Regions from separate parts of the Pedobacter sp. ASV1-7 genome, predicted to be linked through region 1. Evidence: riboswitches for the same ligand, from Rfam matches in the RefSeq annotation. Region 1 holds a riboswitch; the other holds the start of a gene.
The links. Region 1 has a riboswitch for cobalamin ahead of metE (5-methyltetrahydropteroyltriglutamate--homocysteine S-methyltransferase). Riboswitches for the same ligand answer to the same signal wherever they lie in the genome.
Positions count from the first base shown of each region.

Region 1 (5,627 bases):
AGTTGGAAAGAAGAGATATCAGCGTGCCGAATTATGAAGATAATACTGATAATGCGACTGTGCAGACCGATAAAGCAGCTGGGCAAGTTTATGTGCTTAAAAATATAACCAAGTTTAAAGAATTGGATGAGGCTAAAACAAATTTTATTGCCACTGTATCACATGAGTTGAAAACGCCAATATCATCCATTAAAATGAGTTTGAAATTACTGGATGATGATCGGGTAGGAATCATGAACACTGAACAAAAAGAACTGGTTCAACATATTAAAGAAGATTGTGGTCGCTTGTTAAAAATAACTTCCGAGCTTTTGGATCTTGCACAGGTAGAAACAGGTAACCTACAATTGAATTTTGTAAAGACTGACCCTAAAAAGATAGCGATTTATGCTATCGATGCAGTTCGTTTTCAAGCAGAACAAAAGGCTATAGAACTGGAACTTATTTCTAGAAATAATCTTCCGAAAGTAAGTGTAGATATTGAAAAAACAGCTTGGGTACTGGTGAACTTTTTGTCGAATGCTTTACGGTATAGTGCAGAAAAATCGAAAATAGTTGTGCAGGTTATCGAAAATAATGATGCGATAGAATTTTCTGTTCGCGATTTTGGAAAAGGTATTGAAGAACAATACCTGAAACGTTTGTTTGATAAGTACTTTCAGGTACCTACAGATGGAAGTAATAAGTCGGGCTCGGGATTGGGGCTTGCCATCTCGAAAGATTTTATTGAAGCAGAAAATGGTCATATCTGGGTCGAAAGTTCAATAGGGGAAGGTAGTAAGTTTTACTTTTCGTTACCGGTTGTTAGTTAAATTTAATGATGGTTAATGTAAAAAATCTGATACATTGTAGAAAAAAAATGCCGCGCTGGCGGGTGTTTAAACCGCGTTTTGTCAAAGGTTTACACCCTGCGTTGGGAACTCAGGGAACTTGACAACGGATTTTTTGGATAGTATATTAGTAAAACAGATTTAATTGTTAGGTCTGTTTTTTTTTGTTGTTACTCGTTAATACATCTTTTTTTAAGATTTATTGATGTAATTGGCTGATATACAGGGTTTAGTTAGATCGAAGATTATAATAACTATGAGTGTTGTATGAGTCTCTAATGAGTCTTGTATGACTCTGTATGACCTGGGGTCATATAAAAAGCATTTAAAAGGCATTTTTTAGCCTTTTGTGTAATTAATGGCAAGTAATAAATAAGAGAGGACTCACAGAAGATGATTATAAAAGACTAATAAATATAATAATTAATTAACCAAGAAAGGAAAACAAGATGGCAAAAATTAGAAAGGGCATATTAGGCCCGGTATCAGGAAAGATTGGTCCAGTTGTGGGTGCTACCTGGAAAAGTATCCCTTATTTAAGGACTGTCCCTAAAAAGAAGAAGAATAAAAGGGAAAGTAGTCCGGCACAAATAGCCACACAAGAAAAGTTGAAGTTTATGAACTTAATTTTAGTGCCTTTTCATGAATTTATTACTGTTGGATTTGCTAATGAAGCTGTAGAGAAAACTGAAATCAGTGCTGCATTTTCGGCGAACTACAACACCATGATTTCTGGGGTATATCCTGATCTGGAGGCAGATTATAGTAAGCTGATCTTAAGTGTAGGTAAACTGCCTATGATTAATGATGTAAAAATGATCCTTGAAGACTCTGAGATACTTAAACTGACATGGAAATCAGATGTGGTAAAAAAGACAGCCTTTAATGATCAGTTGATGTTTGTAGCTTATTCTCCTGAATTGAATATGTCATTTGGTTTTACAGGCGGCGTTAACAGAGCCTACAAGGAATGTGATATTAAGATACAAGAACCATTTGTAGGTAAAACACTTGAAGTTTATGTAGGTATGACTTCCTTAAACAGGAAAGCCGTAGCCAATAGCATGTACCTGGGTAGGATTAACTAAGGGATGCTTCAGTATTATCAAAAGAAAGTTTTTTATAGTACCTTTACGCCAGATAAAGTTCTTTACTTTCTTCATCAACCGGTAATGGTTTTACTTAATTGTAGATTAATAGGGAATCGTGTGTAAATCACGAACTGTCGCGCAACTGTAAGTAACATAAAAGTTTTTACCCTTAGTATATCCACTGTTTCGTTATTGAAATGGGAAGGATGGTAAAAATGTTACAAGTCAGGAGACCTGCCTTTATCGAATTGACTTTGCTTTCGCGATATGAAGCATGTTTAGGTTTGATGTATTATTGGTGATACGGTGTGGGCAGCATGTCGTTATCCCGGTCTTATACATTGTATTTTCATATTCTTCATTCTTCGACAGCATTGCGAAGTTCAGCAAGAGAGCTTTTAACTGATTTTTTCATCAATTAAAAAGCAAAAAAATGCTAACAAACAATCTGGGCTACCCGCGTATTGGTAGTAAAAGAGAACTCAAAAAAGCCTGCGAGCAGTATTGGTCAGGCAATTCAACTATTCAGGAGCTGGTTCAAACTGGTCGTGAAATTCGTAAGCAAAACTGGGAAATGCAGAAGGAAGCGGGTATAAACCTGATTCCATCAAATGACTTTTCATTTTATGACCAGGTTTTAGATTTATCACTTACAGTAGGTGCAATACCGAAACGTTATCATGAAGTTATCCTCAACAAAGGTAATACAGAGCTTGACCTTTATTTTGCAATGGCCAGAGGTTATCAAAAGGATGGTTTAGATATTACAGCAATGGAAATGACCAAATGGTTTGATACCAATTATCATTACATCGTTCCTGAATTTTTAAAAGATCAGCAGTTTAAATTGTTTTCAACCAAGCTGCTGGATGAATATCAGGAAAGTGTGAGGCTGGGTATTAAAACCAAGCCTGTAATTATTGGTCCGGTTTCTTACTTATTACTGGGTAAAGAAAAGGAAAGTGGATTTGACAGGATAGATCTGATCAGGAATCTTTTACCGGTTTACTTAGAATTGCTTAAAAAACTGGAAGAACAACATGTAGAATGGGTACAGTTTGATGAGCCATTTTTATCACTAGATCTTACAGAGAAGGATAGAAAAGCTTTCAAATATGTGTACGCTGAAATTAAAAAGCGCTTTCCAAGATTAAAAATTTTATTGGCCACTTATTTTGGTGCTTTACAAGACAATAAGGAACTAGCACTTTCATTGCCTGTTCATACTTTGCATATAGATCTGGTACGTAGTCCTGAGCAACTGAAGGAGATATTAGCTGATATCCCTGCATATATGGGACTGTCTTTGGGTCTTGTAGATGGTCGGAATATCTGGAAAAATGATTTTGATGCTTCTTTAACTTTAATCAAATCTGCGGCTGACAAAATTGGCCATGACAGACTAATGATTAGTCCGTCATGCTCACTGATTCATTCGCCTTGTGATTTGGAACTGGAGACTAATGAAGCTGTATTAAGTGCTGAGATTAAGCAATGGTTGTCTTTCGCCAGACAAAAGATTGATGAAGTCGCTGTTTTAAATGAACTTGCGTTGAACATTAAGACAGCCATTCCTAAATTAAAAGCAAACAAAATAGCTAATGAAAGTAGAAAGTCATCTGATCTGATTCATAATAATGCTGTAAAGCAACGTGTAGCTGGTATTACTGTCGAGGATGATCAACGGAAAAATACCTTTGCTGTTCGTCAGCAATTACAAAAGCAGGCCTTAAATTTACCTTTATTTCCTACAACTACTATTGGTTCTTTCCCACAAACGCAGGAAGTACGTAGCTGGAGGGCAAAATATAAAAAGGGTGATTTAAGTGCTGAGGAATATAATGAGCTGATCAAAAAGGAAACGGAGGAAACAATTCGTTTTCAGGAAGATGCCGGTATAGATGTCTTGGTTCATGGGGAGTTTGAACGTAATGATATGGTTGAATACTTTGGTGAGCAGCTTGCTGGTTTTACTTTTACTAAGAACGGATGGGTACAAAGTTATGGTAGTCGTTGTGTAAAACCTCCTGTGATTTATGGAGATGTTTATCGCCCTTTGCCTATGACAGTTAAATGGTCTGCTTTTGCCCAGTCATTAACCAACAAATGGGTTAAAGGAATGCTTACAGGACCTGTAACCATATTGCAATGGTCTTTTGTACGAAATGATCAGCCTAGATCTGAAACCTGTACACAGATCGCATTGGCAATAAGGGACGAAGTGGTAGACCTGGAGAAAGCAGGTATTAAGATCATTCAGATTGATGAACCTGCAATTAGGGAAGGTTTACCCTTACGTAAATCTGATTGGCAAGATTATTTACAATGGGCCGTTCGTGCTTTCAGGATATCTGCAAGTGGGGTAAAAGACGATACGCAGATTCATACACATATGTGTTATTCTGAGTTTAATGATATCATTCAAAATATTTCAGATATGGATGCAGATGTCATTACCATTGAATGTTCAAGGTCGCAAATGGAATTACTGGATGCATTTGCCAATTTTAAATATCCTAATGAAATTGGACCAGGAGTTTACGATATCCATTCACCACGTGTCCCAGCTAAAGAAGAAATGGTTTTTCTGCTTCAAAAAGCACAAAAAGTTATTCCTTCAGCTCAACTTTGGGTGAATCCTGATTGCGGTTTAAAGACCCGTCACTGGGATGAAACAAAAAAAGCGTTAATAGAAATGGTTTCTGCTGCAAAAGTACTGCGAGAATATGTGGAAGAAGCTGTAACTTTGTAAAAAATAAAGGCAGGGTTATGCCTGCCTTTATTTTACAGAATTACGTACGCACAAATGAGAATAAGGAAAAATGCGGTGATTACCGCGATTGGAGGTTATGTACCAGATACGGTTTTAAGTAACCATGACCTCGAAAAAATGGTGGATACCAATAACGAATGGATCATTGCTAGGACTGGAATAAAGGAGAGAAGGATTGTAAATGATCCAGAGATTGCTACTTCAGATATGGCAACCTATGCGCTGCAAAGATTAATGCAGGATGGTGATGTAAATCCGGATGAAATTGATTGTGTAATTGTATCAACTTCAACTCCTGATTATGTGATGGTTAGTACCGGAAGTATGGTGTGCGAAAAAGCAGGATTAAAAAATGCCTGGGGAATTGATACCAATGCCGCTTGTAGTGGTTTTTTATATGCTTTAACATTGGGCGCGAGTATGATTGAAAGCGGACGTTGTAAAAAGGTGGTTGTAATAGGTGCAGATAAAAACAGCTCTATTGTTAACTATACGGATCGCAATACTTGTATACTTTTTGGTGATGGTGCAGGTGCGGTTTTACTGGAACAAACAGAAGATCCTGTAGGATTAATGGATAGTTTCTTCAGAACAGACGGATCTGGTAAAGAAAATCTTATTGTTACTGCAGGAGGATCAAAACACCCTGCTACACAAGAAACACTTGATAGCAAACTCCATTATGTACGTCAGGATGGTAGAGTGGTTTTTAAAGCTGCAATTCAGGGTATGACGGATACTTGTAATGAGGTTTTGAAATCAAATGAATTATTAAGCTCACAAATCGATTATCTTATTCCTCATCAGGCAAATTTAAGAATCATACAATCTGTAGGTGATTACCTGGGTTTATCTTCGGAGCAGGTAAAGGTAAACATCGATCGTTATGGAAATACTACGGCTGCCACTATTCCTTTGTGCTTATGGGACTTT
Region 1 is NZ_JBEHBV010000007.1:186,912-192,538, reverse strand. Features, by position in the region: gene ABDJ41_RS16850 (HAMP domain-containing sensor histidine kinase) at 1-812, shown strand, start outside; gene ABDJ41_RS16845 (DUF6266 family protein) at 1,280-1,918, shown strand; cobalamin riboswitch at 1,987-2,177, shown strand; gene metE (5-methyltetrahydropteroyltriglutamate--homocysteine S-methyltransferase) at 2,355-4,673, shown strand; gene ABDJ41_RS16835 (beta-ketoacyl-ACP synthase III) at 4,728-5,627, shown strand, end outside.

Region 2 (5,627 bases), on a different contig from region 1:
CCTTTTTCCTGATAGGCTATTCTAACTGGTTTATCCGTGAATTTATCACATGGGCCTAAACCGCTTTCGAGTGCAGCCAGATATGCAAAAGGTTTAAATGTAGAGCCAGCTTGTCTTTTTGACTGATTTACATGGTCATATTTAAAGTATTTATGATCTAATCCACCTACCCAGACTTTTATTTTACCGTTAAAAGGATCAAGCGTCATCATTCCTGTATTCATCATTTTTCCGTAATAACGGATAGAGTCCATGGTAGAAAAAAGTGTATCACGATCACCTTTCCAGGTAAAGATTCTCATCTTTTTCTTTTTATTGAACCAGGATGTTATAGAGTCAGGATTGTTGGGGTATTTCTTTTCCAGTATTTTATAAATAGGAAGGCTACGCATAGCGCGATCTGGATAATCCACTTTTTTACCTTCAGAATCTTCCCATGGATCTTCATTTCCCCAAACACTATAAAATCTCCTCTGGATAGTTTTCATTTGTTCAGCTACAGCTTCTTCAGCATATTGCTGAAGTTTAGAATCAATGGTTGTATATATTTTTAACCCGTCTTCGTATAAGTCGTAATTGTTGTCTTTACACCATTTTTCCAGGTATTTATCTACTGCTGCTCTTAAGTAAGAATCACCGTCACTACCATCATCAACTCTTCCTTCTTTAAGTTTTATCGGTGTGCTTTTATAGGTGTTTAATTCGGCAGTTGAAATGTAATTGTACTTATTCATTTGCGCAAGGGCCACGTTACGACGTTCCAATGCTTTTTGAGGGTTTTTAATAGGATTGTACGTTGTTGTTCCTTTTAGCATACCCACCAAAAGGGCTGCTTCAGGTACATCAAGTTGATTGGCTTCTTTATCAAAATAAATGCGTGATGCTGTTTTGATACCATATGTGTTATTACCAAAAGATACCGTATTCAAGTACATGGTAATGATATCATTTTTAGAATAGTTAGATTCTAATTTTACTGCTGTGAGCCATTCTTTAAGTTTAGCAATAAGGGTGCGGACTACAGGAATGCGACTTAAAGCCCCCTGTGATTTATTGTATCTTGTTCTGTAAAGGTTCTTTGCCAGTTGTTGCGTAATGGTACTTGCTCCTCGTTTGTCGCCCGTTGCAGTAGAGATTCCGCTGGAAAGGAGGGAACGAAAATCGATTCCCATATGTTTATAGAAACGTACATCTTCTGTAGCAATTAAAGCATTAATGATACTTGGTGATATTTCCTTAAAAGTTACCGGTGTACGGTTCTCTTTGTAATAGCGACCTATTAACTTACCGTCGGAGGTGTATAATTCTGAACCGACACGAAGTGTAGGTGTTTTAATATCTTCATAGGATGGTGAGTACCCAAATAGCCATAAGAAATTGAGTTGCAGTGCACAAAAGAAGATGATGATACAAAAAAGGAATATGCTTGGATAACGGATGTACTTATTGCGAATTTCTTTAAACATGGGAGTAAAGATGAAAAAAACGTAAAACAGTTTGTGTTAAATAGTGTTAAAGTTACCACGCAAAATTAACATATTTAATCAATAGAATTTTATTCTAAATTTAAAGCTGAAGGATTAAAATTGGAAAATGAGATCAAACAATATTTAGTTGAAGCTGGTAAAAAGGTTTCGCTGGAAAATACGTATTAAGTGAAAAGATTCCCGGGGATCAGGATGTAAAAAAAGTAGATAAAGATTTTTGGAGAAGAAGGTATGAAAGTATCCGGAATTTTGATAAGCACATCAGTGATAATGGAACAGTTATTGTGAAAATATTTCTGCATGTTTCTAAAAGGAACAAAAACAACGTTTTCTGGATAGAATTGAAGACCCTTCAAAAAACTGGAAGTTTTCATCTGGCGATATAGCAGAACGTGGTTTATGGAATGATTATATGAAAGCATACGAAGAAGCTATGACAGAAACTTCTACAGCAGCTCCTTGGTATATTATTCCTGCAGATAAAAAATGGTATGCACGATTGGTAATCAGTAAAATTCTGATAGAAACTTTTAAAAGTTTAAACCTTAAGTTCCCTGAGCTTCCTAAAAATGAATTATTAAAACTAGATGACATCAAGCAGCAATTGCTGGATGAAAAATAGAAGATTTATTACTTGTTTTTATGTTTTCTTTGTAGCTCATAATTGTAAATCAATTTTCCTATGTTTTTCATAAAAGGATAACAGACGGTTTCGTATTCATATATACCATCGTTATAGATGCCATCCTCATTGGATTGTACAACAGCTGTTAAGAAGAATTCGATATTGTTCTTGTCGTCTTTGAAATAAGCATTGTCTATAATGAAACCATAAGAATCTCCATACTTATTGAATATTTTTAAATCAGGGTTTAATACAGCATTTTTCTCCTTACCATAATACAGCATCTTGGCGTAAGTAGGCCAGAACTCCCTTGGGTTATAGGATGGATAATCACTTTCAGTTGGTAGTTTACTCATGTATTTATATATGAGTTGATAATCTTCAGGAGTTAGTTGAAAGCGTTGAGCAAGAGGGAAGGATTTCGGATAAATGAGTCTGATCATCATAGACTGCTGATCAGAAATACTAAAAGCATTTTTATTGGATAGATTAAAAGGTTTAGAAACAAGTTTTTCTGCGCTGTCTAAATAACCTTTTCCCATTATTGTATTAGTTAGCTCTAACGGATATTCTTTGGGATCGTATTGAGCTTCTTGTTGGTATACTAGTTTATTTGCAGTGTAAAATTTTACAGGGTTGGTGTGTTTCGCAGATTCACCAGAATGACCAATTGCCAGTCTGTTTAAAATGCGACTGTCATTTAGTCCATATTTGTTTAGTTTTTTGTTGATCTCCGCACGACCAATAAACTCAAATAGCCGGTTAAAGGCGTCATTATCACTTGTTAAAAGTATTTTTTTGATGTAATGTTCAATTGATGGTAAACCATTTTCTGAAGAGATATCTTTATCAACCCTGGTTTGACCTTTCCAGACACTATCTGTAATCATGATACTTTTAGCCGTTAATCCATTTATTTTAAGCTCATTTATTTTTTCGAGTGCAAATATTACTGCTGCTAGTTTTACGGTGCTTGCCGGATAAAAATATCTGTGGTTATCTAAGTTATAACTATAAGTTTTAAACTTTGGGCCGTTTTCCTTTTTTTTAATGACCTGTGTATACAATACCTGTATCTGATTTTTCTGAGGATGGTTTAATATGCCAGAAAATAGGTCTGGATGCTGTTGCATTAATGTCTTTATAAATATAGTGTCGGTTTTTTGAGCCATAACAGTGCTGCTGATGAGCATGAATAATGTGGAAATTATTTTATTCATCTTGGTGTGATTATATATAAATATAGGTATTAATAGAATATAAGAAATACCCTTGTTGCTGATCAATAGATAATTGAGTACATTCGCATCGCTTTTGGTTTCCGCCAGGGTTATTCTGGTTGAATTAAAAGGGAATACGGTGTAATTCCGTAACTGTCCCGCAGCTGTAAGCTCTGTAACGGTGTTCAAATCACGCGCCACTTTTTCAAGCCTTTAAAGGTCGGGAATGGGAAGGCTGGATTCCGGGAGTAAGTCAGAAGACCTGCCATAAGTTTTATATTTCATAGCTTTCGGGGATTGAAGCTAGGAGTGAATACTGATTTATCATATTTCATTTCCTGAATCTTTCTGTTTGCTGTGGGGAAAATCTCACAAACAAAACATTATTAAAAATGAAACTTAGTAACAAATTATTAATTGCAATGAGTGCCGGCTTTATCCAGCTTGGATCTACTGGTACATTGCGTGCTCAGGAAGTTGTTGACCTGAACGATGTGGTTATTTTTGCAACAAAAAATGATCAGAAACAATCACAAACCGGAAAGGTAGTTACAATTATCGGTCGCGAAGTATTAGATCGTAGTCATGGTAGAAACCTTACAGATCTGTTAAATGAACAGGCTGGAATTGTAATAGGAGGTGGAACTCTTAATTCAGGCTCCAATAAAAGTCTCTTTATGCGTGGAGCAGGTAGCGGCTATGCTGTGATTTTAATTGATGGAATTCCAATGAACAACCCAGCTAGCATTGGTGCTACTTTTGATTTACGTGCATTTTCTATTGATCAGATTGATCGTATAGAAATACTTAAAGGAGGCCAATCTACAATTTATGGTTCGGATGCTGTTGCCGGGGTTGTAAATATCATTACAAAAAAAGGATCACAAGCAGGAAACAGTGTATATGGAGTAGGTAGTTATGGGACATATAATACCTATAAAGGAACTTTGGGGATGAACTATCATAGTAATGATTTTTCGTACAATATTGGCTATACCCAAACTAAGACTGATGGGATTTCTGATGCTGCAAATCCGGTAGGTAACACTGATGTTTTTGATAAAGACGGGAATAAAACATCGGCTGTGAATGCGAATTTCTCTCTTAAAGCTACAGATCAATTGAGCATAAGTCCTTTTATACGTTATTTTTATGGGAATTATGATACAGATCAGGGTGTTTTTAAAGACAATCCGACAAGCTATGTTAAGTTAAAGCATTTTAACAGCGGCATAAATACTAAATACGATTTTGGTACTGGTAAAATCAACTTTAATTATAGTTATGAGAATTCACAATTAGCCGATCCTACAGGTTATGTCCCTTTTTCAGAAGGAAAAATGCATCTGGTAGACTTATTTTATAATCAGAAAATAGGTTCAAAATTAGATGTGTTGGTGGGGCTGGATAACAGAGCTACAAGATTAAGTACAAGTTTAGTTGCTTCTACCAATCAGTTCAGTACTTATGCATCCATCTTTGCACATGATTTAAGTATTTTTAACCTGGAAGTAGGAGGACGTTATAATAAAGCAAAAGCATTTGGAGAAAATTATACTTATAACATTACACCATCTATCAATGTTGTAAAAGAAGTGAAGATTTTTGGAACCATTTCAACAGCGTTTAAAGCACCTAATTTAGATTATCTGTTTACACCTTATGGAGGAAACTTAAATCTCGTTCCGGAAGAATCGAAGAATTACGAAGCGGGTGTTAATTTGAACCTGGCTGATCAGAAATATACACTTCGTGTTTCAGGTTTTAAACGGGACCTGACCAATGCAATTGTTTATGCGGGTAATGGATATATCAATCAGCTAAAGCAAAAGGTTAAAGGCTTTGAAATTGAACCTGCAGCACAACTTGGTATTGTGAATGTAAGAGGATATGTGGCGTATGTAGAGGGTAATGAATATACTTATCTGACCAGTACTGTTCTGGATTATTTATTCCGCAGACCGAAAAATATTTATGCTATAAATGTAGGTGTACAGGCTACAAAGGATCTATTTATCAGCACTAATTTCAAATACAATTCAAAGAGCTATGATGCCGATTATGATACAGGTAATGTAGTTAATCTTGATGCTTATAAGTTATTGGGGGTATATGCTGAGTATACACTTATTAAAAAGCAATTGAGATTATTTGCAGATCTTAAGAACGTATTGAATGAGAAGTATACGGAGATATACGGATATAATAGTATGGGATTCAATATGAATGCAGGACTTAGCTTTACAATTAAATAAATGAAGAATCGCAATATGCTGATATAATCAGAATTGTGTG
Region 2 is NZ_JBEHBV010000008.1:238,187-243,813, forward strand. Features, by position in the region: gene ABDJ41_RS18330 (penicillin-binding protein 1A) at 1-1,466, opposite strand, end outside; partial or broken gene ABDJ41_RS18335 (polyphosphate kinase 2 family protein) at 1,748-2,109, shown strand; gene ABDJ41_RS18340 (serine hydrolase) at 2,118-3,332, opposite strand; cobalamin riboswitch at 3,411-3,616, shown strand; gene ABDJ41_RS18345 (TonB-dependent receptor plug domain-containing protein) at 3,725-5,587, shown strand.
Region 2: it holds a riboswitch for cobalamin, as region 1 does, so the genes downstream of both, ABDJ41_RS18345 (TonB-dependent receptor plug domain-containing protein) here and metE (5-methyltetrahydropteroyltriglutamate--homocysteine S-methyltransferase) in region 1, are expected to answer to the same signal.